One region of the Cellvibrio sp. GW822-FHT04B05 genome, then DNA from elsewhere that is predicted to be linked to it. Evidence: predicted binding sites of a transcription regulator. Region 1 holds the regulator's gene; each other region holds the start of a gene.
The links. The regulator PhoB, encoded in region 1, activates phosphate uptake and scavenging genes when phosphate is short. The targets are predictions, from matches to a motif close to TGTCATAAANNTGTAACA.

Region 1 (10,588 bases):
GCCCTCAGGTCGATTTCGTCAGTTGCTCAGGTTTTTATAAAAAGTTGGTATTAAGAGTCACTTGCGTTTGTTTGGTCATGGTTTACTTTTAAAGCGCGACTAAACAAAGTCAGCAACAGCATGCGGGACCGCTAATGTGATTACCTATAACTATTACCAGAGAAACAGTTTGACCGACCCCCTCAACCCTATACGCCAATTAATCCGGCAAGCACAGGAACAGGATTGTGCAACCGGAAAATTGTTAGAATTTGTGGAGTGCCGCAAAAACCATTTGCACGCTGCCATCAAATTGCCGGAACAACAGGCCGCAAAAGGGTTGGCAGATTTTGTCGTGCGCTACATAAAACACGTGCCGGATTTTATCGATGCGATTCGCAGCATGGCGCAAGAGGCTGGCATTTACGACGATGTCGCACCGCTATTAAAAATTGCGAGCGATTATTTTTTATCGCCGCCCTCGATTGTCGACCCGCACAGCCAATTGGAAGCATTGCTCGACGAAGCTTATCTTGCGCATCGTTTGCTCGAAGAAGTGAATGATCGCTTTATGGCAAAAAGTGGAATTCCACTGGCGCCTATGGATATGACCGTCGCCAATGTTATTGCCCATGAATTAATTGGCGAACCTTTTGCGAATGAGCTGGATCAGGCAGTGTTATTTTCGGCCGAATTATTATTAAACGAACATGGTTTTGAAGGCAGGAATTTTAACGATTATATCAATGCCCATCGCGATCGAGGCTGGGCGGAAGAATTGGAGCGCTGGCCGTGTTTGGTTGATGATCTGGCGATCAGTGTTGAATTTGATACGAACAACGATACCCGTCACTGAATAATGTTTAGCAGCTTCGATGGAAGAAATAAAAAAGGCGAATGGCTATTACACCATTCGCCTTTATTTATTAGCCGGTTTTAGCAACAAAAATTACGGGGATTCATTTTCCACATTGAGCGACGGATTATTGTAGCGCTCTATATCCAGCATTTTTTCGCTCTTCGCTACTATCACCGCCACCACCGCATCACCAGCGACATTGACGCCAGTGCGGATCATATCCAGCAGGCGATCTACACCGATAATCAATGCAATACCTTCCACCGGCAAACCTACCGATTGCAATACCATCGTCAAGGTAACCAAACCAACGCCAGGCACACCGGCGGTGCCGATGGACGCAAGTGTTGCAGTGAGCACAACCATCAGGTAACCGGCAATGCCGATATCGATACCATAGGCCTGCGCGATAAATACCGTCGCAACACCTTGCATGATAGCAGTGCCATCCATATTCACTGTCGCGCCGAGCGGAATGGAAAAACTGGCAACTTTATTGTCCACGCCCAAATCGTGTTCAACAGTGCGCAACGTGATGGGAATAGTGGCATTACTGGATGCTGTACTGAATGCAAACAACATTACTTTTTGCATTTTCTTGAAGAAAATAATCGGGTTTAAACCGGACAGGACTTTGATCAGCAATCCGTAAACACCCACACCATGCAAAAACAAAACAAATACCACGGTGAAAAAATATTTCGCCAGATCGAGAATAATACCGACGCCCAGCGTCGAGAATAATTTCGCCAGCAGGCAGAACACACCATAGGGCGCGAGCTGCATTAGCATCATCACCATTTTAATAATTACATCATTGAGATTATTAAAAAATATAAGAATGCTGTTGCCCGCTTCACCTCCGGTGCGCGCGATTGCCAGGCCAAACAAAATCGAAAAAATAATAATCTGCAACATATTGGTTTCCACCATGGATTGCAGCGGGTTACTGGGCACAATATCAATCAGCGTTTGTTTGATGGAGGGAATTTCCGGAGCAGTGAAATTGCTGCTGGTTGGAATACCCACCTCGGCGCCCGGTTGGATAAACACCGCGCAGGCAATCGATAACGCAACCGCAAACGATGTACAGCAAATATATAAACCGAGGGTTTTTCCGGCGAGCGCACCCATGCGGCTCTGGCCACCCAAGGCTGCTGCGCCGCACACGAGTGACACAAATACCAAAGGCACCACTAATAATTTGAGGGAAGAAATAAAAATCTGGCCGACGATATCGAACAGGCCCTCGATCAAATACTCCTTTACCAGCAAGCCAAAACCTTGCGTAGGTGATGAGTGAGCGCCGCCGAGCAACAAATTGAACACTATCCCGACAATCACCCCCAACACCATGCCGAGCAGAATTTTGTTAGTCAGAGACATAGGAGGAACCTCTTGGAATTATTGTGTGCCCTGGGTGTTGTGGCGATTGCGGCAGTTGCCTGCCGCATCCGGGAGCCGTATCTTTCGCTAACAGCAGTTATTCGTTAACGGCGTCTTTGAGGGCTTTGCCCGCCTTGAAGGTGACAGTGTTGCTGGCGGCGATTTTGATGGTTGCGCCGGTTTGTGGATTGCGGCCTTCGCGCGCAGCGCGGGCACTCACATTGAAAGTACCAAAACCGAGCAGGGCCACAGATTCACCGCGACTCAAGGCATTGGTGATTTGCTCGATGAAGGCAGAGACCACCAGGTCAGCCTTGTTAACACCCAGGTCGGTATTGTTTGCCAGAGCCACAACGATATCAGTCTTATGCATCATTTTCTCCTTAGTTATATCAATTGACACTGGAGTTTACCTTCATTAATCCGTTTGCGGCAGACTTGCACAGGCTTTTTCCACACCCAATGCCGCACTTGGGCGAACGCAAGCTGGTAAACTGCCGCCCCATTCATCCGATAAGCGTCCGCTGCCTTCCCGATAAGCGTCTCGCTGCCCTATAGAAACAGGAGTCCGTTTTGCCCAAGGCTGTGAGTTACCATTTGTCCGTACTGGCATGGCAGCCGTTGCGATCCCTTGCCCGACACCAACGCCCCGGCGTGAAAATGCAAGACTGGCTGGATGATAACGGCTCACTCACTGCCCGCCTGATCGCCGAGAGCGACGGCCAATTCCATGTGGATATAATGCGGCAATTTATCGGGGTGCCGGAATTGAATGAGCGTCAGGTGCTGGGGATGAAACGCCCTGCACTGGCGCTGATCCGCGAGGTAATCCTGTGCGGCCATGGCCAACCCTGGGTATTTGCGCGCAGTTTGTTGCCGCTCGCCAGCCTGACCGGCGCGCTGCGCCATCTGCGCAAACAAAACACTCGCCCGCTGGGTGCGTTTTTGTTTAGTCAGCCACAATTGACGCGAAGTGCCATTGCGGTGGCACGGATTAGCCGCGATCATGCCTACGTGCCCAGTGATCTGATTGGCGACAACCGGCTCTGGGGACGGCGCTCGGTTTTCTATCTGCAACAGAAACCGCTGCTGGTAAGCGAAGTCTTTCTGCCAGCCTTTGTCGCACGGCTCGATAGATAAGCTCAATAGGTAATCCGGTTACGCTAGCCCGATTAGGCTATTCCAATAATACAAACCCAATAACACAGCGTTTTGGCCATGACGACTCCCGAAGACGTAAAACCCGATACTGCACCGCCTGCGGTTACCCCAAAAAAGCCTGTTGCGAAGAAAACGGCTGCTTCAGCGGCGAGCGCGATAGTGGCTTCTGCCGCCCAAAAAGCCAGTGCCTCAACCAAAGCCGCGGTGAAAAAAACAGCTAAACCGCCTGCAACAAATGCCGTCGGTACTGATAAGCCCACGTCTAAAAAAACAGCGCAGCCCAAAGCACCAGCGAAAGTCACTGCAAAACCTCAAGCTGAAGCGAGTGCGGTAGAGCACCCCAAAACGGCAACCAAACCTGCGGCTAAAACCAAAGCAAAAGCGTCCGCAAAGGAAGCAAAACCGGCCGTACCTAAACCGGCCGTACCTAAAGTAGAAGCCCAAGTTGTTGGGCCAGTTGTGATCGAATCAATAGTCACAGCGGATACTGCGCAAGTCGAGCTAATAACACCCGTCCCATCAGCTCCTGTAGCAATGGCGGTGTCGACGCCCACCGAACCAGCCGTTGTGACAGAAAAAACAGGTTCACCCGCCAATTGGGCAAACGTTCACGCAGCAAAAATCATCAGGCGTGCAGCTGCGAAAACGGCAGAAAAAAGCCATTTTTCGGCCTATTTTCACCAAAAAGCGATTAATTATTGGCGCTTGACGCGCATGGATCGCCCCATAGGCACGCTCCTGTTGCTCTGGCCAACGCTCTGGGCGCTGTGGATTGCCGCGAAAGGTGTGCCCGGCACCAAGAACCTGGTGATTTTTGTATTGGGTGTGATAGTGATGCGCGCGGCCGGCTGCGTGATCAATGACTTTGCCGACCGCAAGATCGACGGCAAGGTTCTGCGCACCAAGAATCGCCCGCTCGCGACTGGCGCTGTCTCGGGCCGCGAAGCCATAGGCTTATTTGTTGCACTCTGCCTGATTGCCTTTACGCTGGTGCTGTTTACCGATCCGCTCACCATTAAATTGTCGGTCGGCGGGCTGCTGCTTGCGCTCTGCTATCCCTTTATGAAACGCCATACCCATCTGCCGCAAGTGGTGCTGGGCGCCGCCTTTGCCTGGGGTATACCCATGGCTTATGCCGCCGAGGCGGGCGGGTTGAACCAGCATATGTGGTTGATTTATCTCGCGGTGGTGTTGTGGACGGTGGCTTACGACACTTTTTATGCGATGGTTGACCGGGATGACGATTTGAAGATCGGAGTGAAATCCACCGCAATTTTATTTGGCGAACAGGACCGTGCCATCACTGGCATCCTGCAATTCCTGGCCCTGTACACCCTGTTCCTGGTCGGAAAACGCTTTGAACTGGGGGTTGCTTTCTACTTTGGGCTTGCTGTCGCGGCGGGCTTGTTCGTCTACCAGCAATGGCTGATCCGCTTCCGCGTACGCGAAGCCTGCTTCAAAGCCTTCCTCAATAACAACTGGGTGGGTGTGGCGATATTTGCCGGTATCGCCGTGGATTTTGCCCTACGCTAAGCAGTTGGAACGGCGCTGTTACCCATAGCGCTGCCCAATGGCCGGATTCTTTAGCAATCGCCCACATCCACTCAGGCGCTAAATTTTTACCCTGTCATAAATGTGTAACACTGAACTTATTTAATAAGCTGCAACAATAGCTTCACAAACCTGTGAAGCACCACGTGGTTTTTTCAGGCAGAACTTATATGACTGGTCGCAAAATCCTTATCGTCGATGATGAATCCGCAATCCGCGATATGCTGCGTGTGGCGCTGGAGATGGCTGAATATCAGGTCATGGAAGCGAGCAATGCCCAGGATGCGCACAGCATCATTATCGATGAAAAGCCTGACCTGATCCTGCTCGACTGGATGATGCCCGGCACCAGCGGTATCGAATTGGCGCGTCGCTTGAAGCGCGATGAAGTTACCGCCGGAACCCCGATCATCATGCTCACCGCCAAAGGTGAAGAGGACAACAAGATCCAGGGGCTGGAAGTCGGCGCCGATGATTACATCACCAAACCTTTTTCTCCCCGCGAATTGGTCGCACGCTTGAAAGCCGTATTGCGCCGCGCCGATCCGCAAATCAACTCCGCACCTATCCAGGTTCAGGGCCTGTGTCTCGACCCCGCCAGCCACCGAGTGACTATCAACAACCAATCGGTAGACATGGGGCCGACTGAATATCGCCTGCTGGAGTTTTTTCTCACTCACCAGGAAAGAGCCTATACTCGCAGCCAGTTGCTCGACCACGTGTGGGGCGGCAACGTGTATGTGGAAGAACGCACGGTCGATGTCCATATCCGCCGCCTGCGCAAAGCCCTTACGGTTGATGGCCATGAAGACCTGATCCAAACCGTACGCGGCACCGGCTATCGTTTTTCCACCCGTATTGAAGCCTGATACTGGCCAACCCGACGGGTTTAAAACTGCGAGGCTCCTCCGTTGTTAAAAGGTTTCAGCACTGAACTTCAGCGCATCCTGATTATTCTTGTGATCTGCAGCGTGATTGGTTTTTTCAGCGACCATTACTCACTGTGGATGCTACTGGGCTGTACAGCCTATATCGTCTGGATGCTGTGGCAAATGCGTCGTCTCAACCGATGGTTATTGCGACGGGAGACCGACCATCCGCCGGAAGCCAGCGGTATCTGGGGTCAGATTTTCGACAATATCTACCATCTACAACGCAACCAGCGCGCCGAAAAAGAAAACTTGCAGGCGGTCATCAAGCGTATCCAGGAAATCAGTTCTGCGTTAAAAGATGGACTGGTGATTCTTGATGCGCGCGGCCACCTGGATTTCTGGAACCCCGCGGCACACCGCATGCTTGCCCTCAATACCAAAGACCAGGGGCAGTCGGTAATCAACTTTATCCGTCACCCCAAATTCGTCAGTTATTTTGAGGAAGGCAATTACGAGGAGCCACTGGAACTGCCCTCGCCGCGCTTTCCCTCCAAACACCTGCAATTCCAGATCACTACTTTTGGCAAGCATGAGCGTTTGATCGTCGTGCGCGATGTAACCCAACTGCACAATCTGGAAAAGATGCGCCAGGATTTCGTTGCCAACGTCTCCCACGAATTGCGCACCCCATTGACGGTGATCAACGGCTATGTGGAAACCCTCGCCGACAACAATACAACGCCGAGCTGGAACAAACCCTTGCAACAGATGCAGCAACAGGCAAAGCGCATGTCGCTGTTAATTAACGATTTGCTGGTGCTCTCCAAACTCGAAACTACTGAAGCGGGTCACAACCACAAAACGATCAACATCGACCAACTACTTACCGTGGTGAAAAGCGAGGCAGAAGTCCTGAGCAAAGACAAAGCGCAGGAATTGACGCTGACCTGCGATAACACCATCAAACCTTTGTTGTTCTATGGTAACGAGAAGGAGTTGCACAGCGCCTTTTCCAACCTGGTCACTAACGCCATCAAATACACACCCGATAATGGCGTGGTAAAAGTGCGCCTCTGGCAGGATCAAAAACACTTCTATGTCGCCGTCAGCGATAATGGCCCCGGCATTGAAGCGCAACATCTTCCCCGTTTGACCGAGCGCTTTTATCGGGTCGATGCCAGCCGTAATAGTGGCACCGGTGGAACCGGTTTAGGTCTGGCAATTGTGAAACACGTGCTGATGCGTCACGACGCCGAATTAAAAATTACCAGCGAAATCGGTAAAGGCAGCACTTTTATTTGCGTGTTCCAGTTACCTCATTAAAGTGAGTCGTGTAGCCGGCACGATTCGTGACGAATATCACATTTTTTTGCCATCAAAATAATAGTCGAACTTTTTATTTCGTTTTCTACTGAAAAATTTCCGAAAATCAAACCTGCTTCTCAAACTATTACCCTCCAAACTGAAAGTCGGACTCGTAAAAACAACGTTGTCATTTTAGACTCACTCCCCATGGAATGATCTTGGCGCCAAACCAGATCAGCTTGCATGCATGGATAACAAGCGTCATCCCAAAGCGGTTTACTGAATATTGGTCAGCCGCATGTTGTTAATAAATCTAATATGTTCGGAGATGAAAAAGTGAAAAAGACAATCAAAGCATGCGGAATTTCCGCAGTAGTAATTGGTTCACTCTTGGTTGCCAGCCAAGCGTTTGCACACGGTTATGTATCTTCACCAAAAAGTCGTGCTTTTTTCTGTACCAGTGCACAAGGTGGCGCCAGTTCACCTGCGTGTGTTGCTGCTTCTGCAGCCGGTAACGCCAGCCAATATGAACCACAATCTATCGGTATCGGTGGCGCTAACGACAACCACCAAAGCCTGATTCCCGATGGCAAGCTGTGTAGCGCTAACATGACCAGCAACAACGGCCTTAACCTGGCTCGTAACGACTGGAAAGCAACCACTGTAACTGCTGGTCCTCTGGCTTTCGTATGGACGAACACTGCAGCACACAAAACTTCTTACTTCCGTTACTACATTACCAAAGAAGGCTTTAATCCTGGTGCAGCACCGTTGAAGTGGTCTGATTTGGAACAAATCCACCAGTCAGCGCCAGCAGACCAAGAACCAGTTGCTACTCACATTGTTAACCTGCCACCACGTACCGGTCGCCACATTGTGTACAGCATTTGGCAACGTGACGCACTGAGAGATGCGCCAGAAGGTTTCTATCAATGTATTGACGTTGTTTACGGCAATCCAACAAGCAGTTCTTCTGTTGGATCAACTTCTTCAGTGAAATCCAGCGTATCTTCGGTAGCATCCTCTTCAAGTGTTTCTAACAACACTTGTGCCGGTTTGCCAACCTGGAATGCCAGCACCGCTTACACAGCTCCACAACAAGTACAACACAACAACAAACGTTACTCTGCTAACTACTGGACCCAAGGTAATGATCCAGCACTGACTTCAGGTCAATACAACTACTGGTTGGATCTGGGTGCATGTACTGGTTCAACTACTTCATCAACTCCATCAAGCGTAGCGCCAAGTTCATCAAGCAAGTCAAGCACTCCAGCTGTTAGCAGCTCAAGTGTTGCTTCTTCAGTATCTACCGGTAACTGCACCTCTCCTGCTTATGTAAACGGTGCTACCTACGCTACTGGCGCTAAAGTAGTTAATGCTGGCAGCGAGTATCAATGTACTGTAGGCGGCTGGTGTACTGTTGGTGGTCCATACGCTCCAGGCACTGGCTGGGCGTGGACTAATGCCTGGAACCTGGTTCGCTCTTGCAACTAAGTCCGGTATTAATAGTTCGGCAGCGTTAAACCGGATTTCCCTGCAAGTTAATCCGGTTTAACACGCAATAAAAAAACGGCAACCTTTTGGTTGCCGTTTTTTTATGTCGATAGATTAAAGCGCATCAGTAGCGGTAGTATTAACAATACAGTCGCAATCACACAAGGAAATACTATGAGCGGAATTTTCACTAATTGGACGATGGCTTTTTTACATCACCTGGCTGCATTTTCATTATTTGCTGCCCTGGTATATGAATTTGTCCTGATACGAAAACCCTTCAGTATCGATACCGCCAAGTCCCTTCTGAATATCGATCAGGTTTACGGACTCTCGGCAATCACCATTTTAATCATCGGCTTTGGGCGAGTATTTCATTTTGAAAAAGGCAGTGACTATTATTTTCACAGCCTGCCGTTCATTGTAAAAATTTCGCTGTTTGCATTAGTCGGGATTTTGTCGATTTATCCCACGGTGAAATTTTTATCCTGGCGCAATGTATTAAAGCAACAACAATTGCCACAAGTGAGCGATGCAACCCTGATTACCATCAGACGCTTAATTCATATCGAGTTAATTGCGGTTGTTGCCATCATGTTCTGCGCCGCGATGATGGCAAAAGGCGTTGGGTATTTTGGCTAAAAATTTCGACGCATTAATTATCCAACTGGAATTGCAAGCGCGCTAATTGGCGATACAACTCGCTGCCTTCCAACAATTCAGTATGTGTACCACTGGCGACAACTTTGCCTTGCTGCAACACCAAAATCCGGTCGGCATTCACTACCGTCGATAAACGATGCGCAATCATAATCGTGGTGCGATTTGCCATCAGTACTTCGAGCGCTTGCTGTACTACCTGTTCGCTATTCGAATCCAATGCGCTGGTAGCTTCGTCCAATAATAAAATCGGGCGATCCGCAAGAATCGCGCGCGCAATGGCAATGCGCTGCTTTTGTCCGCCCGATAAACGCACACCGCGCTCGCCGAGATACGCATCCAAACCATCCGGTAACTGCTCAATAAACTCCAATGCAAATGCCGCTTTGCACGCGGCGATTACATCGCTGTCGCTGGCATCCGGGCGCGCATAGCGAACGTTGTCGCGCACACTTGCGGCAAAGATAACCGGGTCTTGCGGCACCAGCGCAATTCGCTCGCGCACTTGCTGGATATCAGCATTTTTCAGATCTACACCATCCAACAAAATTTCACCGGTGAGTGGATCATAAAAACGTTGCAGCAATTGAAAAACCGTTGTTTTTCCGGCACCCGAAGGTCCAACCAATGCAATTTTTTCGCCCGGCTTTATTTGCAAATTAAATCCATCGAACACCGGCGCATCAATACGCGATGGATAAGCAAATTGCACGTTGCGCATTTCCACTTGCCCGGGTGCAGGTACAGGTAAGGCTTGCGGGTTTTCACTTAACGGCAAGGCTGATGGTGTTGCCAGCAGTTCAACCAAGCGCTCGGTCGCACCCGCCGCGCGTTGCAAATCGCCAATCACTTCCGAGATAGTTCCCATCGCACCGGCAACCACAACCGCGTAAAAAATAAAGGCGGAAAGTTCACCGCCGGTCAGTGTTCCCTCCAACACATAATGGCCGCCAACCCACAGCACCAAGGCAATGGCACTGAACACCAGAGTGATAACCGCAGCGACCAACAACGCACGCTGGCGAATACGTTTAACACCGGTCATAAAGGTATTTTCAACCCGCTGGTTAAAGGCAATGATCGATGCATCTTCATGTCCGTAGGCTTGCACGGTGCGAATTTCGTGGATCACTTCGTCGGTGTAAGCGCCAACATCAGCAACATTGTCCTGGCTTGCGCGCGCGAGTTTGCGCAGGCGACGACCAAATACAATGATCGGCACCAGCACAAAGGGAATCGCCAGCAACACCAGCGCCGTCAATTTCAAACTGGTGATAGCGAGCATCACCAATCCGCCAATCAACAAGAGTGCATTACG
Region 2 (10,588 bases), on a different contig from region 1:
CACCGGCGAGCGGTCCACCGGGAAAATCTTCTTCAGGAGTAATTCCCACTACAATTCCCGCATTGGCATTGCGCTCGTTGCGCGAGTATTGACTCATGCCGTTGGTAACGACGCGATTAGGTTCGGATGTCGCAGCAACTACAGTTCCGCCCGGGCACATACAAAAGCTGTAAACCGCGCGACCATTTTTTGCGTGATAAACAACTTTGTAATCAGCAGCGCCGAGTTCAGGATGACCTGCATATTTGCCGAGGCGCGCTTGATCAATAATAGATTGTGGGTGCTCGATACGGAAACCAACTGCAAAGGGTTTTGCTTCAATATAAATGCCGCGTTCGTGTAATTTGCGAAAGGTATCGCGCGAGCTGTGACCGAGTGCGAGCACAACATAGCGGCTGCGCAGTATTTCACCATCAGCAAGTGTCACACCTTCAATGCGGCCATTCTCGATAATAAAATCGCTTACTTTACTTTCAAAACGCACTTCACCGCCGAGCGTTTTAATTTCTTCGCGCATCGCAGCAACGACACCGGTTAAACGGAACGTACCTATGTGCGGTTTACTCACAAACATGATTTCTTCCGGCGCACCGGCGCGCACAAATTCGTGCATTACTTTGCGGCCGTAAAATTTTGGATCTTTAATTTGGCTGTAGAGTTTTCCGTCGGAAAATAAACCGGCACCGCCTTCACCAAATTGCACGTTGGATTCCGGTGTCAATACTTTGTTGCGCCAGAGTGCCCAGGTATCTTTAGTCCTTTTGCGCACGTCTTTCCCTCTTTCCAGCACAATTGGTTTAAAACCCATTTGCGCGAGCGTGAGTGCCGCGAACAAACCGCAAGGGCCAAAACCAATTACCAGCGGGCGCTCGGTTAAATCGGCGGGGGCTTCAGCGACTGGGTAGTAGTTTGTGTCAGGAGCGGGGCGGATATTTTTATCATCAGCAAACCGGCTGAGAATTTTTTCTTCATTATTCGCCTGCAAATCGATAATGTAGACAAAAGTGATTTCGCTGTTCTTTTTGCGCGCATCGTAGCTGCGTTTAAACACAGTGAAATCGAGCAGGTCGGTGTCTTTGATTTTCAGGCGTTTGACGATGGCGGTGCGCAAAGCGTCAACGGGATGATCCAACGGCAGTTGGAGTTCGGTAATGCGAATCATGATGGCTCCTGGCCGGTGACTTTCCGGCAAAGGGGAAAAAGAAAACCCGCACATTTTACGCGGGTTAACTCAATCTAGCCAAGATTAAAAACATCTAGTCGGGGGATTAAAACCCGTCAACTCGGCTAAGCTCGTTAGTTCTGGTTAGATCCGACCTGCAGAACTATCTTGCCGCGGACGCGTCTTGTTTCCGATAGTTCAAGCGCTTGTTTCACTTCGGATAAGGGCAATACAGTTGCGATATGAGGTGTTAATTGTTTGTTGTCTACCAACGCGCTTATGGCTGCCAGATCCTCCGGATCAGACTTGCAGAATACCCGTGCGAGGTGATCGCCATAAGTTTTGAGTTGTTCTTCGGTGGGAAATTCTACCGCGGTGACAAAATAGCCACCGGCTTTTAATACGCTGAACGCTTGTAAATAGGTTTCGCCACCAACCGTATCAAATACTACATCAACATCGCCGATCTTATCGGTAAAGTTTCCGCTGGTGTAATCTACAAATTCATCTGCGCCCAGTTGTTTGACAAAATCTTCATTGCGGCCCGAGGCTGTGCCGATTACATAAGCACCATTGGCTTTAGCGAGCTGCACTGCTAATGAACCTACGCCACCGGATGCACCGGTAATTAAAATTCGCTGCCCGTTGGTTAACTTGCCTAAATCAAACATGGCTTGCCATGCGGTTAACGCGGCGAGCGGAATCGCAGCTGCCTGGATAAAATCGAGTTGCTGCGGTTTATGCGCTATATCGTCCACGCGAGCGATAGCATATTCAGCAAATCCTCCGGTGCGGATTTTTCCGTAGACTGTATCGCCCACTTTAAATCCGCTCACGGCATCGCCCAATTTTTCAATGGTTCCTGCGATTTCACTGCCGAGTGGTATTGGCAGTGTTAACCCGAAACGCCTGCCCGCGCCGCTGCGAATTCGCCAATCGACCGGATTTACGCCTGCGGTGTATACCTTTACCAAAATTTCGCCTGCGGCGGGTTGCGGTATTTCCCGATCAACCAGATTGATGACATCGTTACTGCCATATTCGTTGATAACCACAGCTTTCATATTGAACCCTCGAAATTTAAATGCACTTTAGTCGTTGCTCGCCAGAGTAATTGTTGTTCATCCGGGACTCAATAAATCGAATCAGTAAAAGCTTCATTATTTGGACATGTTAGCGTCGTAACCACACGTCATGCTTAAATGAATCAGTTGAGGCAGCTTCGACTCCTTTTTTATTGCTATGTTGTTTATTCACCCGTTTTGTCTTATACAGTCCAACCCCTTACAATGACAGGATTTCCGTAGTTAATTCGAGTTATCCATGGCCAGATCCAAAAGCAGCAACCGTTGGTTGGAAGAGCACGTCAACGATCCTTACGTCAAAAAAGCACAGGTTGATGGCTATCGCGCGCGCGCGGCGTATAAGCTGATTGAACTGAACGAAAAAGACAAATTGATCCGTCCGGGCATGATGGTTGTGGATTTGGGTTCGGCGCCGGGTAGCTGGTCGCAAATCGCCGGGCGTTTGGTTGGTGTGAAGGGCAGGGTAATTGCGTCTGATATTCTGCCGATGGATTCGCTGGAACACGTGGATTTTATCCAGGGCGATTTCACCGAGGAGTCGGTATTCAACCAGATCATGGATAAACTCGGTGGCGCGCGCGCGGATGTTGTCATTTCCGATATGGCGCCCAACATCAGCGGCGTTGATGCAGTGGATCAGGCTTCGTCGATGTATCTGGTAGAGCTCGCATTGGATATGGCGCGCAGCGTACTAAAACCCAAAGGTGATTTTGTGGCAAAAGTTTTTCACGGCGAAGGTTACGACGATTACGTGAAAGATGTGCGCACCTCGTTTGAAAAAGTGGTCATCCGCAAACCCGATGCTTCACGCCCGCGCTCGCGTGAGGTGTATGTTGTCGGTAAAGGTTTTAAACAATAAATTTTGTTAGAGAATTTTATTGTTGCGTTACTGGTTTTCAATATTTATTGAAAACCAGTCTCGTCAGATATGGCTCAGCTACATTTTAGTTTGCACTGGATAATAATTTAATAGTATCAGTGACATGCGTTAATAAATCATCCAACAAAGCGCGGCAGGTTTCATTGGTATCTGTATCCCGCGCTTTGTTAATTAACGCCAGTAAGTGTTCCTCTCCTGCGATGCGTTGTGCCAAGGCTTCATTCGTGTAGTCGGGCGTTAATGCCGCTCCCAAGTGGTGAAGAATCATTTCACCGATTTCTTTATCGGGATCAGGCGCTGAAGGCAAATCCCCTAGTTCTCGTATAACTGTACATAAGCGGACAAAAAATAATTTTCGCGGTTCTGCAATGCGTTGGAAGCGTTTGACTACGTCGGCATTTTCAACCAGCTTAATCGCATCTTCATAATGATCCACGCTTTCGCGGCAGGCGACGAGAATCTCATTAAGCACTACTTCCGTATCCGATAGTAAATGAAACATGAGTAGCTCCTGGTTAATCGGGATTATTTGGTCGCGGGCGGATGACTTCCAGTGCTTGGGGAATTACTTCAAACACTGCCGGTGTTTTACTCACCGGTTCTCCATCGGCATGGATTTCTTTTGGGCGTTTAGTTTTGATTTCAATGTGTGTGGCAAAAAGAGTAAATGTTTTTTTCATTGGCCGATGTTTTCCGTAGCGTAATAAAGGTGCGTGAGATAATAGCTCCCAGAATGTCGAAGGAGGCAAGCTGTAGAGGCAAAGCAAACCATCATCGATTTCGGATTTTTCATCAATCACATTGCCGCCACCGTAATAGCGTCCATTACCTACGGCTAATTGGATTGAGTGTAACTTATAGGATTTTTGGTTTGCCAAAATAGTTGCCCGAAATGGACTGTTGTTTTTGAATGCGACGAATACAGCTTTTAAATAACCCAAAACCCCCCACTTCTTTTTCACTTCCGGTGTAAGTTCATGGGTGACGGTAACACCAAGACCGATATGCGCCGCATTAAAAAAATAGTGCCCGTTAATAACGCCCAGATTAATTTTGCCACGGTGGTTGTCGATGATCGTCTGGAATGCATCGGGTAGATTGTTGGGAATCCCGAGTGAGCGAGCCAAGTCATTAGCGGTACCGAGTGGCAGAATAGCGAAGGTCAATTGATGTTTGTAAAGTGCTGCTGCTGCAGAACTGATAGTGCCATCGCCGCCGCCCAAAATGATCAGCTGGACCTGGTCGCGATATTCTTCAATTAGTTGGGCCGTTTCTTTAGAGCTACCTGATTTCTTTTGGATTGTAGTGATGCCCGCGTTTTGCAACGCGGCGAGTCCTTCCTCAATATCGGCGTCCGCACCGTTGCGGCTGTTGCCATTTATTATGAATAATGCTGTCGTTCCCAAGCCCATTTTATCTGCTCATTTTTACATGGATTTTTGTAGTATTTTCCTGAACTTTTTATATCTGTATTGATCACTTTTTACGCCTTATTTCCGGCGGCAAACAGATGTAGCCAAAATCAATGCAGGTATAGGCAAAAGAAGCAGTAGTTTTCATTTTTCTTTACTTGTTGTTGTGGTTTCATCACCGTTCGGGCTGGCCGCAGTTTCCACCTTTTGATGAAGCTGCAACCAACGCGCCAACAGCCAACATCCCAATGCCCAACCAGCACCGGCAGTCCAACCTGCCAACACATCTGTTGGCCAATGTACGCCCAAATAAATCCGGCTCAAGCCAACCAGCAGCGTAATGGTGATGCAGACCATCAAAATATAAGCTTTGATTATTTTGCGGCGTTGCAACTGCGCGAGCAGTGCTCCCAGTGTGAGATAGGTACTGGCAGATAACATTGAATGCCCACTGGGAAAACTGGCGGTATAGACCGTCATGCCGTGCGGAACCAGATCCGGGCGGTCGCGATCAATCGTTTTTTTCAGAGTGTTGCTAACACCTAACGCACCTAGAGTCGCTATAAGCACGACGATTACCATGCGTGGCTTTTTATCCAACAGCAGATAACCAATCACGGCAATAGTAAGAAAAATCAGCACCGCGTTGCCGCCCAATGCAGTGAAGTCGCGCCCGATTTCCTCAGCCCAAGCTGGGCCGATTGGATCGCTCAAATCGGCCGGGTTACGCATGCTTAATAGAAGTGCGCGATCAAATTCATGCGGATGAGTTTCCAGCGCCATCCCGGTTAATAGCGCGAATCCCCATAGCGAAGCCATGATCGAGAAGAGTGTAATTAACACCGGTAATTCGCGGTTGCCGATCCATAATATCGTTTTGACGATAGGACTGTGTTGGGGGTGCACACCCGGAAATTGATGCGTTTTCCTGGCATGTTTGATGTGTTTTTCCATAGATGCTTTCCGAATTTCTGGTTTTGTTACGGCTGCTTAATGACAGAAATAGTTGATCTTTTTTCTACGCTTCCATTCTTCTGCTAATTTCTTGCCATCCCGGCACTTGAGTGAAAGTAATTGCAAGTGGTAATGGAGCTAAAGAAATTTTAACGGTGATGATAATTATCTTATATGTTATTGATAATTGTTATCAATAAAGGTATTATTGGCATCTAAATCAATAGTATCGGCCGCAATGGCTGATGTTTAAGGAGTCTGCTAATGAAATCCCTTGCCCGTCTTTGCCTTCCTTTAGTTTGTAGTCTCGCTTTGAGTATTCCTTTGGCCAACGCACATACACCATTCCTGGTGCCCACCAGTTTTGAGCCATTGTATGAAGGTTGGGTAAGTTTGGATGCTGGTTTTGCCGAGGTTTTCTTTCAACCGGAAGTTGCTTTTGATAAAGGCAATTTTCAGGTGCTGACACCAAAAGGCGAGTGGGTTGCACCGGCGCGTCTTGAGCAATTCACGACCCGTAGCCTGGTTGAGTATCAAGCGAAGGATGAGGGTACTTACCGTTTCTCCACCGGGGTGCGTAAGGCAGCAATTTTCCGTATGTATGAATTGAATGGCGAGCGCAAACACACCCGTGATCCTAAAGAAGTTTTGCCTAAAGGCGCCAAGTTGTTGGATCACTACCAGTCAGTCACTTTGGCTGAAACCTACGTAACCCTCAAAGCGCCAACCCAAAACGCACTCAAGCCATACAACCAAGGCTTGGAAATTGTTCCGGTTACCCATCCAAATGATGTTTATGCCGGCGAAGCCTTTGCGTTCAAAGTCTTGCTGGATGGCAAACCATCAGCTGATAACGAAGTAAGTTTGTTCACTGGTTACGACGGCAATGAGCATGAGAAAGAAACGCTCAAGGTGAAAACCGATAAAGATGGCAAAGCAGAAATTAAACTGGATAACACCGGTGTTTACCTGCTTTATGCACGCAAGAGCGCACCAGCGCCCAAAGGTGCCGACGCGCCAAATTACGGTTACGTCTACACCCTGACGTTTGCTGTTAATGCGCAATAAGTTTTAACAATTTACGAATACAAAACCGGGTTAGCCATCATGAAAAAAAATCAAACAATGAAAAAATCAGTCATCATCAGTTTTCTGGCTTTAGTAACGGCGTTGGTTGGTTGTCAATCAACCGCGCCGGTTGTTAATAAGCCAGCTGCTGATGATCGCAGCAAGCATCAAGCTGATCATGGTGCAAGTGCGGGTCATCGCGCAGCATTTATTGAAGACTACGATACCAATGGCGATGGACAGGTTTCTCGTGCAGAGTTTGATGCGGTGCGTGCCGCTAATCTCAAAGCAATGGATGCAAATGGCAATGGTTTGGTAGATGAGAACGAATATCTGGATCATTTTGCCCAGACGCTGGAAAAGAAAATCAGCAATGAGCGTAAAGAGCAGGTAGAGCAAACTGAAATTCGTTTTAAATCCATCGATAGCAATGCCGATGGCAAAATGACGTGGGACGAATACTGGGCGTCCGGTGAAAAAACCTTTACCCATTTTGCTAAAAGTGTTGACGGTGTAGTAACACTCGCTGCAAAAGATAAAGAGTGGGATGCTGCTCCCGGTGCTGACCAGCAGCAGGGTGCGAGCATAACGCCGGCCGCTGATCCTGTTCGTCCTTCAGTTATTCGCATGCCCAGCTCCCATTCACTCGAAGGTTTTATTGATATCAATGATTTGAATGGTGACCACCAGGTAACTGCTACTGAATTTAAACAAATTCGTCGCGGTATTTTTGATTCTACCGATACCAATAAAGATGGTTGGGTAAGTCCCGAAGAATACACGTTCGAATTTACCAATCGCCTTGATCGCCAAGCGAAACAAGCGCGCACCAGTCAAATGAAGCAAGCAAAAGTACGTTATGCCGTACTCAATACCAATAAAGATGCGGGCATCAGCTTGGAAGAATTTGGTGTATCGGGCGCGCGTATTTTTGGTGGCTGGGATTTAAATAACGATACGGTTGTATCGATTGCCGATCCTCTTCCACAAGCAAAAGCATCTGAAAAAGCCAAAACAGCAGCGGCTACACCATTTGAAAAAACCGCGAGTCATTAATGTTCAGTGTTGCCGGCTTGTATCAGTATTGGATACAGATATGGTCTTTCATTTTTTATATTAGTGCGTTGTTTTTTACAAATCCGGTCTCGGCGTTGGCGGTAAAGGAAATACCGCTCAAGTTGCACATGGATGATGCAAACCTGCAGAGTCAGGTTGAAAAAACTCTCGCCCCTTTGTTGCAGAAATTGGACGCTGTCGCTCAAGAGCTTGATCAATTAAACCAGCACGGAAAGCTACCAAACCCGTCCACAGATGTGAAGGTGCTGCTGCAATTGTGCGAGCAATGGCAAACACAGACGCACAGCAATTTCACTTGCCGCCTCGGTGCATTGCAACGGGATTGGGATGCGGCGGTCGGTAAAAGTGAATTGCCTGATCGCGCATTGCTGCGTCAAAAGGCGCGCCTGCATTTACAACTGCAATGGAAGTTTGATAACGCTGCTATTCATTTCAGTGAGCAAGCGATTAAAGAAGGTTTGCAGCTCGACCTGCACGGACTTTGGCAAGGTTGGGTGCTGGAACGTGTTGCAGAAGACATTAAAGCAATCTCGGCACAGCAAAAATCATCGCTTGGCACCATCAAGATTACCTATGGAAATTTGACGTTGGTGACAGGTGCAACTGCGCAGCAAATCACGTTTTCTGATGTAGCACCTTTGTCTGTGCCGCTGGAAAACCAAACGCTGGCGCTATTGGATCGCCAACAAAATCTACGCAAGGTTGCACATTACCTGCTGAGCAGTTTGTTGGTGCCCAGAGAAGGATGGCCAATCGAGTTCGCACCATCCCTTTTGGTTCGTGCCAACAGCGCAATTGAGGCAGGTGTAATGGCACAAGCCTTGATCAGCGTGTCGGTACATGATGCGCTGGAGCAGGTTAATAAAATGACGAGTGTGACCGCTTTAGCTATCACAGAAACAGGGATGTTTTTTGCTAGCAAGGATTGGTATGGCGTTGCGCGCGCAGCTGGTGCGCCCTGGTCTGCGCAAAAAATATTTTCAATCGATTACGAAATTCCATCATTGGATGTTGCGGAATATCGTCGCCCTTATGTCGCTATCTGGATCACTGATGATAAAGGCAATTCAGTTCGACAATTGCAATTGTTGGGCAAAAACCGTTGGCTTCGCGATTTGCGTCTCTGGTGGCGCAAAATCGGACGTAGCGATGATTCATTAGTTGATGCGCTGGCAGGAGCAACGCGCAAACCTGGTCGTTACCGTATCGAATGGGACGGACGCGATGCACAGGGAAAAACAGTAGCGCAAGGGAATTATGAATTGCACATCGAAGTAGCGCGCGAGCATGGCGAACACGAGTTGCTGTCGCTGCCGTTTATTTTGAATGGCCAAACTGTATCGGCAAGTGTGAAAGGTACCAATGAAATTGGCCGTGTCAGTCTCGGTTTGAATTAAACCTGTATTTATTATTTTTACTGCAACCCTTGCGAACCCATCATGAGTAAAAAATCTGCTTTTTCAATATTTTCTGCGCGCATTTTATTGGCAATGACGACAAGTGCAATCTGTGCATCGGCAACGGTTATTGCCGATGTTGCCCAAGACGAAGAAAAACTGATCAGTCTTGATAAAGTTGTTACTACAGGTACACGCACGCCTAAATTGCTGGTGGATTCGCCCGTTGCGGTAGAAGTCGTGAATGGTGAAACACTGCGCAAAGCATCGCAGACAACCGTTGCGCGCGCACTCGATTTATTGCCGGGCGTAGTGGTAAAGCGCAGCACTAAAGACGGTTATAACGTGTACATGCAAGGATTTGATGGTGACCGTGTACTGGTGTTGGTCGATGGCCGCCGCATGATTGCCCCGACCGGCGCCGCAGTCGATCTGGATCAAATCAGTGTTGCCAATGTTGAGCGTATCGAAATTGTGCGTGGTGCAGGTTCGGTGTTGTATGGAAGTTCGGCAATGGGTGGGGTGATCAATATCATTACCCGTCAGGACACTGGCAATCACCTGAGTCTTACTGCTGAAGTTTCTTCTTACCTTGGCAATGAGATCGAAGGCAATGAATACGGCTATCAGCATCGCATGGAAGCCAGTGCAACGTTAGGTGAGTGGCGTGGCAAGCTTAATCTACAAAATATTGATGATGTCGGTTTTGATTACCAACCGGAAACCGTTGCACAAACTGCAGCGGATGTGAAAAAAACCTTTGGACAATTATCGCTAGGTCGCGACTTTTCCAGTTTTAGCACCGACTATCGCGCACAAATTTTTGACGAAGAAAAATACCGCGACAGTTTCAGGTTGCCCGGTCGTTCCGATGTTATTTATTACATGTCCGATGTTGAGCAAGTACAACACGATTTGGAATTTCGCGATCGCCCTGCAACTGAAGAAGATCGTAAACAAGTGGGCAGTTGGAAAATTAATGGTCGCTACACCACCCACGATGAAACCAGCGGTGACTCCAATGGCTTGCGCGATACCAAAATTCGTCTTGCTGAAGTGGACAGCCAAAAAGCTTGGGTCGGAAAACATTATGAAGTCGTTGGTGGCTTGAGTGCACGCCGCGATTTATTAAACCAAACCAAAGGTGATGTTGCCGAAGTAGATGACAGAACCAGCCAGGGCTATGAAGGTTTTGTGCAATACAGTCACTTGGCAGCAGATCATGAATTACTGGGCGGCGCGCGCATACAGCACGACTCCGATTTTGATTGGCACTCGGCCGTGCGCTTGAGTGGCATGAAAAAAATAAATGGCAACGGTGACAGTCAGTGGCATGTACGCGGTGGTGTAGGGCAGAGCTACCGTGTACCAACTATCAAAGAGCGTTTCTACGTTTTTGACCACAGCAATTTGGGTTACATGGTGCTGGGTAGTCCGGACTTGCAACCTGAAACTGCTTTATCCGGTAATGCCAGCGTCAGTTGGTTGCTGCCATTTGAAGATGATGTCGGGATTTTGGAAAACGAATTTAATGTGCATTACTCCGAAGCAAA
Region 3 (10,588 bases), on a different contig from region 1:
TGACGCTGGTTTGGTTAGGAATATCTGTTTTTGCAGTGGATTCAGAGTAAAACCAATCGAATACCGGGGCGTCCAACCAGGATCTGCTTAATTGGTCCAGTTTGTGCTCGCCGGTAAGTTGGGCTGCTTCAAGCTCGCGGTTTTCAAGACGGGTTTCGTACTTGATGTACTCCGCGCCTTTATCCAGTGTGAAGTTCGAACCATCAAAGCCGGTTTTAATCCGCGCTTCATCAAGGATATTTTCAATGTGATAGAAGCCAGCCTGAATCTTATGGGCATCTTGATAACTCAGGCCGATATTCGTTGATAGCAGTTGGCGGGTTTCTTCAGCGGTGCGTTGGATATCAGCCACTACCGTATCAGGTGAGCCGGCATCGCGGGTTTTCTGGTCCTTGTTGCGCCATTTGGTGTCCTGGCTGAAGTTAAATACTGCTCCCAAGTTCAGGTCATCAGTGATATTCCAGTTATTACCCAGCGTCAAGCTACCGGAAAAGTCGGCAGGCAGCGATTTTTCATAAATCTCCACATCGCGATTTAATCCAACCATCAAATTGCGGTTGATGGTTGCTGCTGCCTTAAGCTCATCTGCCGTGGGTGAGCCGCCATCCGGGTCATTGAGTGCGGCGATATTGCGCGTGCGAATATTGCCTAAATAGGTGCTGATTGCATCTGTTAGCGCCGTAGGGATTTCATGGGTTTCACCATGGCTTGCATGGGTCAATCCATCACTGCTCTCGCTGTTGATACCGGTGCTGGCAGAGAGGCTAAATACAAAATCATCCGGAACCGTCTTGGTGCGGATATCCACGCTGCCACCACCAAAGTTAGCAGGCAGATCGGGTGACCAGGCTTTTTGGACTTTCAATGTTTCAACAATGGACGACGGGATTAAATCCAGCGGTAATACATTGCGCGTCAGCTCTGGCGAGGGAACGGCAGCACCATTGAGCAATGTGCTTGAATAGCGCTCACCCAGGCTGCGTACATAAACATATTTACCGTCCATTAACGTAACGCCGGTCACGCGGGTCAAGGCAACTGCAACGTTGGAATCGCCTGTACGTAAGATTTGGTCAGCATCCATCAAGTCTGCTGAAAAGGGTTGTTCGATACGTTCTGCTATCACAGTTTGTGCAGCGCTTTGCTGGCGTCCGGTTACCAGCATTTCATCGATGATAGGAGCTTCTATTTGCGATAGCGATTCAGCCGTCTCTGATTGTTGGGCGAAGGCACTTTGTCCCAGCCCCAGGCTGGCGGCGGTAATAGCAATAAACAGCTGGCGTCGCTTGGTAATTAATGTGTGCATTTGTCATAACCTTCTTAGAACAAATTGGCGGTGGTTAGCAAGGAGGCGCCCTGAGGCGCCTCACTCACGACATCCAGGAGAAACAGCTTCCGTGGATTACAGGCCAACAGTCCAACCAGAGACCCAATCATTGCCTTCAGCAGCGGCTCCGATGTGTGTTGGTTTGGTGAAGAATTTGCTGCTGCCAGCTGCGCCAACATCAGGTACTGCACCGGCGTTGAAAGCATCATTCAATACAGTTACATCGTAGACTGGCACATTGATAGCAGCCGTAGTTGCATCGGCAAAGGCGGCCAAACTCAAGTAGGCTTTGTCATTGGTCGCCAGGTCTTTGATAATGCTGGCGGGTAATGTGCTGGTAGCATTAATGATCTGGTTATTTGAGTTTGGCGCTGCGGCGAACCAGTTGGTAATGTTGAACGCGGCGTTGGATGGGTCTATTTTGCTAACAGTTACGCCGCCAGTTCCTGCAAAAATGTTGCTCTTGGCAACTGTCCAACCATTAATCGCAGCCCTGACAGTTTCCGGGCCGGTGGTATCGTTGAACGTAAACAGCGCACGTGATGCCATATCCGGCGTGTTAGCAGTAACAATACTGTTGTACAGCTCGATAAACATACCTTCACGAACCAGGAGACCGAGTGATGCGCCATCAGGAGAGGGCACGGTGCCAGCGTTTTGTGCAAGGTTATTGGTAATACAGGTCAGGTTGGAAATGCGTACTTTAGTCAAGGGGGCTATGTCGTCAGCGCGGGTGCCGCCGGCATTGTCCGCTTCGACACAGTTATTACCACCTACACCATGAGTGGCAACAGACAGTGCATATTGAAGATTGCCAACGTAGCCATCTGTATAGTCAAACGCATCATCAGAGACACCTACGGCAACAAGGTATTTCGCGCTTACCGCACCGCCAAACCATTCAAAGGCATCATCCTGGGTTGAATAAGCCTGTACATATTCAATAACGGTTTTGGAACCTACACCATTGAATGTAATGGCGTTTAATTCATTGCCTTCCACTACTTTGTAACCGGCGTGTTTAACCACTACGTAGCGCAGTGTGCCTGAACTTTCAGCATTGTTGGCGCCACCGTATGTACCTGGCAGGCCTTCGGAGAGGATGTGGCAGCTGTGAACATTATTGCTGCTTGGTTGGCGCTGGGTGTCAGTACATTTATTGGTGATGCCGTTACCGTTGATCTGGATACCGCCCCAGAGGCCACGGTCAGCAATAGTTGCTGCGTTGTCACGTAAATCTTTGGTGCCGGAAATGATGATTGGCTTGGCTTTAGTACCTTCAGCGACAATTTTTGAACCGCGCGCGATACGCAAATAATCTTCACCGCGATCAAATGCAAGCTTGGCGCCTGCGGCGATAGTTAATGTAGCGCCTTCACCTTCCTGGGGAATGCGTTTGCCTGCTTGAGCGGCATTGCTGTCAACATCCTCACCGATAAACAGTGAGCCAGTGAAAATATGTACACCGTTGTTGGGTAGTTCAGGGATAACTAAATCCACAGTCACTTCATTGCTGCTTGAGGCGAAACTGGCGCCGTACACGCAGTTGGCACCGGTCAATACACCTTGCAGGTCCTGACCGGATTTCACATATTTCGCACAGGGATTTACTGGCGTGGTTGGACCACCGTTATTGTTGGTAGTAGGGTTGTTTGAGTTGTTTTGAGTCAGGCTTGGGTTCAAGTTGATGTCACCACCGCCGCCACAAGCTACCAAGGTTGCAGCCAGTACATTTAGTGCAAAAAGATTTTTCAGTTTCATGAGGTCACTCTCTTCTCTATTTCACAAGGGGGGGAAGGAAAATGTGAACGCCGCCTGTTTTGTAGGTCTCCGGCTTTCGCGTTTGTGGCGTCATTTTTGATGACAAATGTGAAGTTTGGACGACAGATTTATGAAAGTTTTATTGCTGATATGTGACATTAATATTTCAATTGGGTGATGATGGCGATGTTCCGCAGGGGCTGTGAAGCCCTCTTTGCAGATGAGTTAAGTTGTTGCAGTTTGTAACCAGCGGGATGTGTTTGTACTAAATTGGGTTGTTCAAGCCGAGGCGATTCGTTAAAGTGACGACTTCCTCCCAGCGTTACTTTACGAAACGCTTTAATTGCAGATTTGCTGCGCCGTAGGGCCCATATGCACTCTATCTTTAAACCCCTGGTTATTGTTTGTTCGCTCGGTTTTGCCACGCCTTCAGTTAGCGTTGCTCAGTCCGATAAAAATCCTGATCCATGGCAGGGTTTCAACCGCGCCATGTTTGCCTTTAACGACACCATTGACCGTTGGGCAATTAAACCCTTGGCCCAAGGTTACAAATTTGTAATGCCGGATCCATTGGAAGTCGGTATTAGCAACATCTTTAACAATGTGAAAGAAGTACCCAATGCTATCAACGGTGTGCTGCAAGGTGATTTTAAAGGTGCTGCACATGATACTGGCCGCTTATTAGTGAACACGACGCTCGGTATTGGTGGATTGTTGGATGTTGCCCAATATATGAATTTGCCTGCGGATGACCCGGAAGACTTCGGTCAAACCCTGGCGGTATGGGGAGTTGGGCAAGGGCCTTATCTGGTATTACCATTACTGGGGCCAAGTACCTTGCGTGACGGTTTTGGTCGTCCGGTAGATTGGTATACCCTTCCTACTACCTATATTGATCACGTTCCTACCAACAATACTGTATTGGGTGTTTCACTGCTAAATACCCGTGCGAGTCTATTGGAGTTGGAGAAGAACATTACTGGCGATAAATATGTGTTTATCCGGGATGTCTATTTGCAGCGACGTGACTTCTTAATCAATAACGGCGAAATGGCCGATGATTTTGGTGAGGATGATTTTGCAGGGGAGTTTTAACCGTGACGGCTACCGGGAAGTAGCCGTTGTCTTAAGGCAAATGCTTTATCAGGGAAGGATCTGGATAATCTCCAAGCCCAGCACATAATCGCCCGCTTCATTTGCTGTTGCCCGCACAACCTTGGCCTTGGCTTTCAGTGTAGGGTTGTGGCCATGATCTGAAGATACTTCAACTTCTGTTTCGGTACCGACTGCCAGGCTTTGCTTGGTTTCGACTTGCAATCCACCACCGCTTAAATCCAGACATAAACCTTCAATAACTTCCGTTGCGGCTGCCAATTTGGCATTCAAGGGAGCGCCTATTTTCATCCGGATGAAATCGCGCTTTTCGCTGTAAGGCTTGTCATTAATCCCCATAGCTTATTCCTCGTTATTTGGTTGTTGTGCTCATTTTGATTGTTTGCGGGTACGTTGATGGTCTTAATCAAACCCAACTGAGTGTAGCACAGCACGTCAAATAGCCAGTGATCTGGCGTTGTTTTCTAGCAACTGCTTAATTGGCAAACTCCGGGTGAAAAAAAACCGCGCCTTGCGCGGTTTTTTTTGGTAAAGCATGATGATTAACGCTCAAGGTATTGCAGTTTACCCTGAACACCATCCCACTCAGCGTGGTCGGCAGGGGCGTCTTTCATCTGGGTGATGTTCGGCCATACTTGCGCCAACTCGGCGTTCAGCTCCAGGAATGCTGCTTGATCATCTGGCAACTCGTCTTCCGAGAAGATAGCACCAACCGGGCATTCAGGTTCGCACAATGCACAATCGATACACTCGTCCGGGTGAATCACCAAAAAATTGGGGCCTTCGTAAAAGCAGTCAACCGGGCAGACTTCCACGCAGTCTGTATGCTTACATTTGATGCAATTTTCCCCAACTACAAAAGTCATAGGAGACTCCCACAAGTAACTAAATTCGACAGTCAGCGCACGTCGCTACAGCGGCGCTAAAAACAAGAGCGCGCATTCTAAACAGCCTACATCTATTTTGGTAGGCTTTCGCCCGCTAAAGTCCGTAGAAAAACACCGGTATTTGCGGCGACAAGTCATTGTTGAGAATAGTTCTTTTTAAAAATCATTTTCCTTTGGAATACATCTCTTTCAAACGATATAACTGTTCCAGGGCATCGCGTGGTGAAAGGTTATCAGGATTGATTTTTTTGAGTGCATCCAGAACCGGATTTGGCAACGTATCAAACAACCCTGATTGAAGTGGCGATTCAACTGGTACAGATGCAGAAAAATTTTCCGTAGCAGTTATAACCACTTGTGTAGTTATAGAATGATCGCTGATGGCTGCAGACACCGACTTAATCGAATGCGGATGCTCGCCATTCTCCAACAAATGTAATTGCTGTTGCGCCTCCGCTAATACCTGCGCTGGAATTCCTGCCAGTTTCGCTACTTGTAAACCGTAACTTTTACTTGCCGGGCCTTCCTGAACTTTGTGCAGGAACACAATATTGTCTTTGTGTTCCGTTGCATTTAAATGCACGTTCGCGATACCGGTAACCGTTTCGGGCAGGGTGGTAATTTCAAAATAGTGCGTGGCAAAGAGCGTAAAAGCGCGTACTTTTTCGGCGAGATGTTTGGCGCAAGCCCATGCGAGCGAGAGACCATCAAAGGTACTGGTGCCGCGACCAATTTCGTCCATTAACACCAGGCTGCGCTCGGTGGCGTTATGCAAAATATTTGCAGTTTCAGTCATCTCCACCATAAACGTAGAACGGCCGCCGGCCAAATCATCTGCTGAACCAATACGGGTAAAAATACGGTCGACAATCCCGATGGTCGCTTTTTGCGCGGGTACAAAACTGCCGATGTGGGCGAGCAAGGTAATTAACGCCGCCTGCCGCATATACGTCGATTTACCGCCCATATTCGGGCCGGTAATAATGAGCATGTGACGTTGCGGATTAAATTCCAGATCATTCGGTACAAACGGAACAGTAGTAACTTGTTCAACAACCGGGTGGCGTCCACCGCTGATAGTAATGCCTGCGCGCAGCGACAATTCCGGCTTGCAAAAACCCAATGCGTCGGCGCGTTCGGCGAGAGTGGCGAGCACATCCAATTCTGCGACTGCCGCAGCAGAATCTTGTAGAGGAATTAATTGCACATTCAAAATATCAATCAATTCTTCATACAGTGCTTTTTCGCGTGCGAGGGCGCGGCTCTGTGCCGACAGCGCTTTATCTTCAAATTCTTTCAATTCCGGTGTTATGTAACGCTCGGCATTTTTTAATGTCTGGCGACGAATATAATCGGCGGGTGCCTTTTCTGATTGCGCTGAGGTCAATTCAATAAAATAACCATGCACACGGTTGTAGCCAACTTTTAATGTCGGGATACCGGTGCGTTCGCGCTCGCGTGTTTCCAGATCCAATAAATATTGGCCGGCGTTGGTGCTGATATTGCGCAAGTCATCCAACTCGGCATCGTAACCTTCCGCGATCACACCGCCGTCACGAATAACAACTGGCGGGTTTTCGATAATCGCACGCGACAATAATTCAACCAACTCTGGAAAGATGGAAATTTGTTGAGCGAGATTTTTTAATTGCGGAGATTTTTTTAATGCTAATTCGTTTTGTAATTCCGGATAGGTACCAATCGACATCAGTAAGCGCGACAGATCGCGTGGACGCGCTGAGCGCAATGCAAGTCGACCGAGAATACGCTCCATATCGCCAACACGTTTTAAAATTCCGTTAACAATTTCAAACGCATAATTGTGTTGCAATTCGGCGATGGCATCTTGTCGGCCAATTAATAAATCCAAATCGCGCAACGGGCGATTTAACCAGCGACGCAGCAGACGGCTACCCATGCTGGTCGCGGCGCGATTCAAGACAGAAAATAATGTGTGTTCATCACCGCCGGTTAAATTGATATCCAATTCCAGATTGCGGCGAGTGGCTGCATCCATGATGACCGCTTCATCGCGATTTTCATGGGCGAGGCTGCGTACGTGGGGCAGGGCAGTGCGCTGGGTTTCGCGGGCATAACTTAATAAACAGCCAGCGGCACAGAGTGCAATTTTTAAATGATCGCAACCGAAGCCGGCCAGGTCTTTGGTGGAAAATTGTTGGATTAACAAACGCTCCGCCGTTTCCAAATCGAATTCCCAAGGGCCGCGGCGACGTAAGCCTTTGCGATTTTCCACCAGCGCGGGAGTGGTAATGTGATCGCTAATTAATAATTCCGCCGGACTTAAGCGCTGCAGTTCTCCCAGCGCCGATTCCAGGCCTTCAACTTCCAATACCAGAAAACGGCCGCTTGCCATATCAAGGGAGGCGACACCAAAAGTTTCGCCCGATTGGTGGATTGCCACCAACAAATTATCGCGGCGGGAATCCAGTAGAGCTTCATCGCTCACCGTGCCCGGAGTCACAATGCGCATCACTTTGCGTTCAACGGGACCTTTGCTGGTTGCCGGATCGCCAATCTGCTCGCAGACCGCAACGGAAACCCCCTCTTTCACCAGCTTGGCGAGATAACCATCGGCCGAGTGAAACGGAATTCCCGCCATAGGGATAGGTTCGCCATTAGACTTACCGCGGGCGGTGAGGGTGATATCCAATATCTCTGAGGCCTTTTTGGCATCGTCAAAGAACAGCTCGTAAAAATCCCCCATGCGATAAAACACCATCTCGTCTTTATGCTGGGCTTTGATGCGCAGGTACTGCTGCATCATAGGGGTGTGTTGATCTGTTGACTCTATTGAATTCATTGCGTAAATATCTTTTAAGTAATTGATTTAAATTAATAAAATATAATTCAGGTCGGCAATTTTTGTTATTTTATGCGCCAAAATAGTCCGTGAGGGGAGAGGATATAGAGACCTTCGTCTTCTGCTATCGCAGTCCACTTACCACTAAATTGGTGTAAATAAGTATTGGGTATTATCCCACAGTCTTGCTGACATAGGCTCGCCTCAAATGTGCAGAATTGAAGTTGATGCGAGTCGACGCCTATTACCCGTGAAAATACCGGGATATGCCAGCGGTAGGCGTTACTTGCAAAGACAGTACCAACACGGTGATGATGATTATTGAACGTGGCACCAGGGTACAAGCAGGAAATGTATTATGTGAACTCTCAACCGCACACGTATACATGATTGGTTTGGACAAATTATCGGAAACGTTTGCTACAGTCTGGGGCATCCAGTCAGGATTCGATATCCATATTCAACTGGTAGTCCTCTTCTTGCAAGCAGTAGTGTGGGATTTGTCGAGATTAGTACATCCGGGACACACAATGAGATAGCTATTTTTAAAGTTAATATTAATCGTAAATTAGCTCTGAAAGAAATTCCCTTGAATTTAAAATTTTTCCGGCCTCTGTATTGCTGATATTCTGCGATAGAATATTTTCTATTATTTCCGAAATTTCATTTGAAAGATTTTCTCCGTATCTAAAAAGTGTACTAAAGTGGATTCTATTGCAGGTGTTAAGGCCTGTATAACAATAGATATACAATTGGGGTCTGACTATGGGAAATAAAACTCCGGTCTTTTTAAGATCTTCAATAAACGGGGTGTCTTCTCCTTTATGGAGTGATGGATATCTAATAGAGTGCTCGTAAATAACAGATTTTTCACACATGAAACTGTTTTCCCAATTTCTTCGATGTGTGATATAGGCTTTTTTTCTATTTTGATCATACATTAATATATAATAAAGTATTGATGCTCGCTTGCCGTTTTTATGCATTTCCTGAAATTGGACTTCTAATCGTTCAGGGTGATACCAGTCGTCATCGTCCCAATTGCATATATAATCGCCTTTTGATTTTTCAATAGCTATATTTCTCAAATCTCCTAATGTGATTTCAGCACAATCAACTTGAACAGTGTTGATATCTTTGTCTTCAAGACTACGTAAAAAGAATGCGGTTGATGAATCGCTAGCAAGATACACAATTAAAAGCTCTTTGTTCTGGTATGTCTGATCTTTGAAACAGCTAATAGCATTTTTTAAAAAATTTAAACGATTATTTGTAACACATAAGCATGATATCTTTGGTAAATTTTTCATTTTATCTCTCTTTTAAATACAGCAGCAACCAATGAATATCCTCCTTGGTCTGCAGCTCTCCGGCAGCGCAAAGTTATCGGTGATATCATAATTTAAAGCATGGACTAATATTGGACCAATTTCATCTGAAATATACCCATTGAACAAAAATGGACACTTATTATTGAGTTGTTTCAATATTAACGGGTAGTCGTCATATAAGGCTATTGTTGAATTATTTAATATCTTAGATTCTAAAGTCCGGTTTGAAGTGTGACAAGAAGGAAATTCTTGGTAGAATGTTGCTAAATCTTATATATTATCGCAAGCATGCTATGGAAGCTCAAAGAGCTATAAAAACTGGTATATGTGCTCAAATCAATAACGAAAAGGGACTTGTGTGAAGAAAGAAATTATTCCGCTTGGCTGTAATTGCCATCCTGCTTTTTGGTTAAAGCAATACAACCTTCAACCTGTCGCATATCCTTTCGACTTGCTTTATAGCCCTGCTCACCTGGGCATTCAATATTGTGTAGACAATATACGTAATAATTTCTCTTTATGTTTAGAGTCTTTGACTTGGAATGAAACGGGATATTGCGTATCAAAAAATTACCCCAAGACTTTACTTTTTCACCATAAGGCATTGCTTTCGGCTCATCCAAGATTGAAACTTGATGAGCATCTAAAGCTTCGAAGGAGGATAGAACGATTTAAAAAAGCAATTAATACTCAGGAGATCCTCTTTATATATTGCTATTCTTTTGATGATGAAACAAGCACAGAGAGTTCGTTGTGCATTTTCGAGGAGTCAGTAAGAGAGCTTCTTAATACAATTAAAAATGCGAATTTGCTAGTTTATTTTATGGAAGATGATGCAGATTCAGGCTTTCATTGGAAGCCAAAAAGTTCTATACCAAGATTGTATTCAATAAAATATATAAGGAATACCAAAGCTCATAAAGTATGGGGAGAATTTCCAGATTTCTTTTTATCTCTACCTAACTATTAGGTCACTTTGTTATGCAGTAAATTTTTAATGAAAAAATAGCTATCCCTACAGATTTTCAATTCTGGTTGGATCGGGTAGCGACTTAAAGATTTAAATAATACTATTTTGATAACGAAAGATGATATGGCTTGCTTTAGCAAAGCAATAAGAGATCTTTTTCAGAATTATGAGTTTCGTACCAATTTGGGACAACATACATATATGTGCACTTTCACTATAGGTATATTATAAACTCTTTTTGAAAATAATAGAAAATTAACTATTAGCACTATGGATATTAATTGTCAGGTATTAAATATTGAAAATATTAATTGTGACTTTTGAGTTTGATAATGAGATTAGTGGTGGTATTGGTACGTGTCTAAATGGTTTATATCC

Region 2: the regulator PhoB is predicted to act here: its motif matches at 5,521-5,538, upstream of AC1RJL_RS08320 (phosphatase PAP2 family protein).
Region 3: the regulator PhoB is predicted to act here: its motif matches at 3,229-3,246, upstream of AC1RJL_RS05365 (beta-helix domain-containing protein).

The regions. Positions count from the first base shown of each region.
Region 1 is NZ_JBXAMU010000003.1:57,118-67,705, reverse strand. Features, by position in the region: gene AC1RJL_RS10330 (hypothetical protein) at 170-835, shown strand; gene AC1RJL_RS10325 (dicarboxylate/amino acid:cation symporter) at 929-2,224, opposite strand; gene AC1RJL_RS10320 (HU family DNA-binding protein) at 2,322-2,597, opposite strand; gene AC1RJL_RS10315 (hypothetical protein) at 2,643-2,837, opposite strand; gene AC1RJL_RS10310 (chorismate--pyruvate lyase family protein) at 2,885-3,364, shown strand; gene ubiA (4-hydroxybenzoate octaprenyltransferase) at 3,920-4,918, shown strand; gene phoB (phosphate regulon transcriptional regulator PhoB) at 5,107-5,805, shown strand; gene phoR (phosphate regulon sensor histidine kinase PhoR) at 5,848-7,131, shown strand; gene AC1RJL_RS10290 (lytic polysaccharide monooxygenase auxiliary activity family 9 protein) at 7,450-8,610, shown strand; gene AC1RJL_RS10285 (DUF2214 family protein) at 8,785-9,252, shown strand; gene AC1RJL_RS10280 (ABC transporter transmembrane domain-containing protein) at 9,266-10,588, opposite strand, start outside.
Region 2 is NZ_JBXAMU010000002.1:635,665-646,252, reverse strand. Features, by position in the region: gene AC1RJL_RS08345 (NAD(P)/FAD-dependent oxidoreductase) at 1-1,162, opposite strand, end outside; gene AC1RJL_RS08340 (NADP-dependent oxidoreductase) at 1,297-2,226, opposite strand; gene rlmE (23S rRNA (uridine(2552)-2'-O)-methyltransferase RlmE) at 2,486-3,106, shown strand; gene AC1RJL_RS08330 (ferritin family protein) at 3,192-3,629, opposite strand; gene AC1RJL_RS08325 (lipid kinase) at 3,643-4,539, opposite strand; gene AC1RJL_RS08320 (phosphatase PAP2 family protein) at 4,684-5,493, opposite strand; gene AC1RJL_RS08315 (DUF4198 domain-containing protein) at 5,758-6,561, shown strand; gene AC1RJL_RS08310 (EF-hand domain-containing protein) at 6,601-7,617, shown strand; gene AC1RJL_RS08305 (DUF2271 domain-containing protein) at 7,746-9,035, shown strand; gene AC1RJL_RS08300 (TonB-dependent receptor plug domain-containing protein) at 9,078-10,588, shown strand, end outside.
Region 3 is NZ_JBXAMU010000001.1:1,340,044-1,350,631, forward strand. Features, by position in the region: gene AC1RJL_RS05360 (TonB-dependent receptor domain-containing protein) at 1-1,306, opposite strand, end outside; gene AC1RJL_RS05365 (beta-helix domain-containing protein) at 1,403-3,088, opposite strand; gene AC1RJL_RS05370 (MlaA family lipoprotein) at 3,461-4,183, shown strand; gene AC1RJL_RS05375 (PilZ domain-containing protein) at 4,232-4,540, opposite strand; gene fdxA (ferredoxin FdxA) at 4,744-5,067, opposite strand; gene mutS (DNA mismatch repair protein MutS) at 5,252-7,909, opposite strand; gene AC1RJL_RS05390 (glycosyltransferase family A protein) at 8,467-9,219, opposite strand; gene AC1RJL_RS05395 (DUF1796 family putative cysteine peptidase) at 9,599-10,210, shown strand; gene AC1RJL_RS05400 (glycosyltransferase family 4 protein) at 10,509-10,588, shown strand, end outside.